DNA from 2 places in the Marinomonas vaga genome. Region 2 is predicted to be linked to the other one. Evidence: predicted binding sites of a transcription regulator. Region 2 holds the regulator's gene; the other holds the start of a gene.
What was found. The regulator PhoB, encoded in region 2, activates phosphate uptake and scavenging genes when phosphate is short. The targets are predictions, from matches to a motif close to TGTCATANNNNTGTCANA.
Positions count from the first base shown of each region.

Region 1: a site for PhoB is predicted at 1,766-1,783, ahead of ACZ5DR_RS11770 (PhoX family protein). Genes of this name have one in related genera too.

Region 1 covers NZ_AP043903.1:2,509,663-2,513,085, forward strand. The annotation lists gene ACZ5DR_RS11760 (ABC transporter substrate-binding protein) at 1-868, opposite strand, end outside; gene ACZ5DR_RS11765 (ABC transporter ATP-binding protein) at 861-1,649, opposite strand; gene ACZ5DR_RS11770 (PhoX family protein) at 1,893-3,423, shown strand, end outside.
Region 2 covers NZ_AP043903.1:1,244,216-1,247,638, reverse strand. The annotation lists gene ACZ5DR_RS05810 (chorismate--pyruvate lyase family protein) at 1-443, shown strand, start outside; gene ubiA (4-hydroxybenzoate octaprenyltransferase) at 468-1,322, shown strand; gene phoB (phosphate regulon transcriptional regulator PhoB) at 1,404-2,099, shown strand; gene phoR (phosphate regulon sensor histidine kinase PhoR) at 2,106-3,423, shown strand, end outside.

The DNA.
Region 1 (3,423 bases), 1.3 Mb from region 2:
ACGACATGGCTCCACCATAGCTCCACACGGGGTCTGCGGAATTGATTCTCTGCTCCCGAACAAATGGCATCGCTTTCCAAAGATATGAACGATTTAATTTATCCCAGTAGGGGAAGGGTAAAATGTTTAGAACATAGCCATTCGTGACATCTTTAAGTACGTCAATGCGCTTTTGAGTGACGCCCCATTGGGCCGCTGGTAAGGGAATGGGGTTGGTTAATCCGAGTCGTTTGAGAACATAGTCCGAGGTGGAGTTTTCGGTAAATAAGAATACCGAGCTTTCATCACTGAGTCTCACAGGCAATACGTTAGGTAAGTCTGATCCGAAGGCCTCTGTCAATTGAGCCTTTAATCTCGTGAACTCATTATCGAGTTCGGCGATTTTTTGATTAGCCAACTCTGATTGACCAAACAATTTGCCAAGCAACACAAACTGTTGGATAGCCACCTCGCCAGCGTTCACATCGGCGGTATAGTTTTCTAGATAGACAACTGGCGCTATTTTCTCAAGAGCGGGAATGATGTCTGCTTGAGTGGCTGTGGCAAGAATGACATCGGGAGTCAGGGCAGCAATGCGCTCTAAATTAGGCTCAGCACGAGTGCCCACATCAGGGACTTGATCTGGGATTGGAGGTTGCATCACCCACTCATTGTAAGACTGAATTTCTGTGGCACCCACTGGAATAATTCCTAGCTCAATGACTTGTTCCGTTAAATCCCAGTTGAGCGATACCACGCGCTTCGGAGTATGGTTAAACGTATGAGTAGTACGATTGTCTTCAAGGGTGAAGGCTAAGGCTGAACTGCTTATGAACAGCGCCATAATCGATGACACAATGGCCTTTAATGAAGCGCTGATATTAGGCATGGGCAAGTTCCTCAGGACAGACAACAGCCAGCTTGTTGGCACTGACAGGGTGGTCGATTAATTTTATTGAGGTGTTGTAAAGCGCTGAAAGTCGTTCCTCGTCCAATAAAAGCTCTTTATTACCTTCAAATGCGATCTTTCCTTTTGCAAGAGCGACAATGTGATCGGCGTAAAGTAGTGCCAAGTTAAGGTCATGAAGGATTACGATCATGCCTCTAGCAGCATCTTGGGTAATGTGAGCCAGTAGCGCCATTAGATGATATTGGTGTTGGATATCCAGTGCTGACGTAGGTTCGTCCAAAATCAAGACGGGCGACTGCTGTGCTAATAGCATGGCCACCCATGCTCGCTGTCTCTCCCCGCCGGACAGGTTGTCAGCAAGATGGTGCGAAAACTCTGTGACCTTGGTTTGTGCCATGGCCGCGTCTACCAATTGCTCATCTTCTTTGGACCAGCGGCCCAGCAGTCCACGCCACGGAAATCTTCCCAGTCTGACGACTTCGCGCACGGTTAAGCCTGCGGAGGCGGGCAGCTTCTGAGGTAAAAAGGCCACCTCTTTTGCTAACGCTTTAGCGTTAAATTGCGCCATGGGTTTGCCGTTTAGCGTGACTAGGCCTTGGTCTGGGGCTTGTTGTCCTGCTAGCAAGCTAACAAGAGTAGACTTGCCTGAGCCATTGTGGCCAAGCACAACAGTGAGTTTGTCGGTCGGGATCGTGAGTGTTGGAATGTCTAGAATACAACGATCGTCGCGAGTCATAAGAACGTCGGATAACTGATACATGTGAGATGGAAACTCCGATTCGGTTCTTTCAAAGAAATGATTGAGCGCGCCATAATACAAAACTCGTTGAAATATTGCGAATCATTTGCATTATCGTTTCATTTGGTTCACCAAACTGTCATGCAAACATCATGTAACTGACATCTCTCGTAGGCTAAATGTTTTGGTCTTTATTTTTCGGGCCTGCTTTGTGGAAGGGTAGGTACCGCAACAAAACTAAAATATTCGATTGAGGGAATTGCGATGTCAGTTAAGCAAGATCAAGTGCTAGGGTTTGATGAGCACGATGAAATGGTCCGTCCGGCGATGGAAGTGGTTGAGTTTGAAGAAACGGCAAAAGCCATGGTCTCTCGCCGTGGTTTCCTCTCTGGCGGTGCCGCAGTCGGCGCAACAGCGTTCGTAATGGGATCTACAACACTTGCGGCAGGTAAAGCGCTCGCTGGTGAAGAGATGAAAATGTCTCGCCTAGCGTTTGAAATGGTGAAAGCAAATGCCCATGACACAGTGACAGTGCCGAAAGGTTACAAGTGGGAAGTGTTGGCGTCTTGGGGTGAGCCTTTGTTCTCAAACGCACCTGCTTTTGATCCTAAAACGGGTGGTACCGGTGCATCGCAAGAAATGGCCTTTGGGGACCACAACGACGGTATGGCACTGTTTGTTCATAACGGTCGTCAAATCCTATGTGTAAACAACGAATACACTAACCTTAATACACTTCATGCTAACCGTGCCGACGGCAAGCCAACGACTGCGGATGACATTCGTAAAAGTAAAGCCGCTCACGGTGTGTCAGTGGTTGAAATTGCTCGTACTGGTGGTAATTGGGGGATTGTTAAGGACTCCGAATTTAACCGCCGTATTACTGCGGATACCGAAATGGACATTACCGGTCCAGCCCGCGGTCATGACTTGCTTAAAACCAAAGCGGACCCTCGCGGTGTCGTGGCGAAAGGAACTTGGAATAACTGTGGTAATGGACAAACCCCATGGGGCACTTACTTAACCTGTGAAGAAAACTTCAATGGTTACTTCTCTTCTTCAAATAAAGAATTCCCACTGACATCTCAAATGAAGCGTTACGGCATCAGTCATGATGATTGGGGTTACAGCTGGGCCATGGCAGACGAGCGTTTTGACCTATCTAAAGAGCCACAAGAGCCAAACCGCTTTGGTTACATCGTTGAAATTGATCCAATGAATCCTACTGCGCGACCTAAAAAGCGTACCGCTCTAGGTCGCTTCAAGCATGAAAACGCGGAAGTAGAAGTGGCTGCCAATGGTCATGTGGTCGTGTACTTAGGAGACGATGAGCGTGGTGAGTTCTTATACCGCTTTGTGTCTAAGAATAAGTACGTTTCCGGTGGTGATAATTCAAACCTTCTTGAAGAAGGTACTTTGTACGTCGCTAAGTTCAATGAAAACAATACTGGTCATTGGATGGCTCTAACGCCAGAATCGACGGGTATGACGGAAGCAGAAATTGCTATTTACACCCGTCTTGCTGCTTCTAAATTAGGGGCAACCACAATGGATCGCCCTGAGTGGGTGGCGTCTAATCCAAACAAAGCAGAAGTTTTCTGTGCTTTAACCAACAACAAAAACCGTGGTGTTAAGCCAAACGCGGGTGGCGATGCCACCCCTGCAGTAGGTCCGAACCCACGTGTGAAAAATAACTTCGGCCAGATCGTACGCTGGGTGCCTGCTAATCAGGACCACACTGCAGAGAAATTCACTTGGGATCTGTTTGTTCTAGCGGGTAACCCTGCTGTGTACG
Region 2 (3,423 bases):
CCATCACAGCAAAACTGAGATGTGCCGGGCAACTCAAGGTTGAACTTTTAGAAGAACGCTGGGGGGTTCCAACGCCCCGAGAGCGGCTTCGGCTGGGCCTAAAAGATCGGGAAGTGGCAAGAATCCGCACCGTTGTGCTTCATGTTGATGACATCCCCGTGGTCTATGCTCGCTCTATTATGCCCGCACGTTCCCTACGTGGCTCTTGGCGCTACTTACCTTACCTGAAGAATCGTCCCTTGGGGGGTTACGTGTACCGATCGGGCGCTCTCAAGCGCAGTCCAATAGAAGTGGCACAATTACCCGCTGGCATTCTAAAAGAGTGCCCTGATGCACTCTGGGCTCGCCGCTCTATCTTTATGGAATTTGGTCCAGGGATTTTGGTGAACGAGGCGTTTTATCCTAGTATAGGCAAGTTCACGAGCCTCGCTGGGCGCTTTTAGTCAATCAATCTAACAACGGAAAGTATGAGTAAACTTAAAGATTACGCGGATCTCACCCGTTTTAACCGCCCTATTGGTTCATTGCTACTCATGTGGCCCACCTTGTGGGCATTATGGCTCGCTGCGGATGGCTGGCCTGAATGGCACCTTATTATCATCTTTGTGCTGGGTGTCTTTGCCATGCGCTCCGCTGGCTGTGTCATTAACGACTACGCTGACCGCAAAGTGGATGGACACGTAGAGCGTACAAAAAACCGCCCTCTTCCATCAGGTCGAGTGTCGGAGAAGGAGGCTCTAGGACTGTTTGCAGGATTAGCGTTACTGAGTTTTGTGCTCGTGCTGATGACCGACAGGCAAACGATTCTGCTCTCCTTTGTTGGCCTTTTCTTGGCCGCTTTATATCCATTTATGAAACGCTATACGCATCTGCCCCAGCTTTTTTTAGGATTGGCATTTTCATGGGCCATCCCTATGGCTTACAGCGCTCAGGGAGGCAGCTTGTTAGACATGGAGCTTTGGATGTTGTTTGTCGCAAACTGCTTCTGGACCATCGCCTACGACACCTATTACGCTATGACAGATCGCCCTGATGATCTTAAGATTGGCATTAAATCCACCGCCATTCTATTTGGCCAATATGATTTGTTTGTCATTATTGTTTTACAAGGACTGACCTTATCCCTAATGCTTTGGATTGGCGTTTTAGCGCAACTGGGATGGCTTTACTACTTAAGTATTGTTGGCGCAGCGGTGTTATTCTATTTACAGTATCAACAAGCCAAAGATCGGAATCGACAAGCCTGCTTTAAGTCCTTTCTTGATAACAACCGAGTTGGTTACTGTTTGTTTGCAGGAATACTTCTAAGCTATTACATTTGAGAGGGCGGATGTGACATTTTAACATAGCTGTCACATTAAACCGCTTTAATATCTACCGTTCCTGAGATGAGGGTATGTCCTGTGACCGGTAAAAAAGTACTAATTATCGATGATGAAGCGCCGATTCGCGAAATGATCGCTGTCGCGCTAGAAATGGCTGGCTACGAATACATGGAAGCCGAAAACAGCCAACAAGCACACGAAATCGTGGTAGATCACCGTCCAGATCTAATCCTATGTGATTGGATGATGCCTGGAGGCAGTGGTATCGAGCTAACACGCCGCTTGAAAAAAGATCCAACCACCGCAGAGATCCCAGTGATCATGCTGACAGCAAAAAGCGAAGAAGACAATAAAATTCAAGGGCTAGAAGTTGGCGCTGATGATTACATCACCAAGCCTTTCTCTCCCCGTGAGTTAGTGGCTCGCTTGAAAGCGGTATTACGTCGTGCGACCCCACAAGGTGTTGATGACCCAATCGAAGTGGAAGGCCTGTTGCTTGACCCTATTAGCCAACGTGTCTCAATCGGCACTGCGCCAATTGAAATGGGGCCAACAGAATACCGCTTGCTGAAGTTTTTGATGACCCATCAAGAGCGGGCGTATTCGCGAGCACAACTGCTTGATCAAGTTTGGGGTGGCAATGTCTACGTTGAAGAGCGTACCGTGGATGTTCACATCCGACGCTTACGTAAAGCCATCGGCGACTCCCACGACTTTTTGATCCAAACTGTCCGAGGTACGGGTTACCGCTTCTCGGCAAAACGTACGGCCTAAGACTTTATGAAACAAATCTGGCGCAAGGCAATTTTAACATGGCTAAGTGGTCTAGCGGCTGTGTTATCCATTGGCCTCGTCATAGGCTATCCCCTAGCCACAACTCTTTTGTATGTGCTGGGGTCTCTCTATTGGCAGCTTTATCAGCTGTACTTGTTTCAATCTTGGTTACGACGTTCGGGGAAATCTGCCCCTCCGGAATCCAGTGGTATCTGGGGGGAAGTCTTTGATGCGGTGTATCGCTTGCAGAAGAAGCAACGTAAATCCAAACGCCGTATGCGCCAAGCGCTTAATCGAATTGAGAACTCCACTGCCGCCTTAAAAGAAGGCGTTATCATGGCCGACAGCCAAGGTAACTTAGAGTGGTGGAATAATTCGGCAGGTCTGTTACTCGGGCTGATGCGTCCAGTGGATCGAGGTCAGCCCATCACCAATATACTGCGTAATCCTGAGTTCTATCGCTACTTTTCACAAAAGCGTTTCGGGGAGCCGTTAGTGATCAAGTCGCCCTCCAAAGAAGGCGTGTATTTGGAAGTCCAAACCACCCTTTACGATCAAAATGATCACCTTATTTTTGTGCGCGATGTGACCCGTTTATACCTGCTTGAGCAGATGCGTAAAGACTTTGTGGCCAATGCTTCCCATGAGTTAAAAACACCGCTCACGGTGATTAAAGGCTATCTCGAAACCCTCTCTATGTTTAAAGACAGTCTTCCTGCAAGTATGCAACGGGGTGTCGACAGCATGTCTGATCAATCCCAACGGATGGAGCACTTGATCGAAGACCTACTACTGTTATCCCGCTTAGAAACCAATGATAAGCGTGAAGATCACCAGTGGCTGAATTTGAATGAAATCTGCGACACTATTAATAAGACTGCGCAACCCATCCTCTCTGATCAGCATGCGCTGACTTTTTCTATCCCAGAGAACAGCTATATTTATGGGGCATCCAATGAGCTCTACAGCGCTTTCTCTAACTTGGTTGTAAATGCCATCAAGTACTCACCCAATGGCGGTAAAATCCAAGTGACGTGGGAGAAAACTGAGCACAGTGGGGTATTTTCGGTAGAAGATCAGGGGCTAGGTATTGATCCGCGCTATATCCCTCGTCTAACAGAGCGCTTTTTCAGAGTGGATAAAGGTCGTGGCTCTAGCACTGGAGGCACAGGATTAGGGCTCGCTATCGTCAAACATGTACTCATTCACCACAATGCCAAGCTACAGATTCGTAGTCAGCCAAGCGTTGGCAGCACCTTCTCTTGTTTCTTTCCAATTGACCGAGTACGTCAAGATGCGCTGCTGGCAGCTGTGACGTCCGACA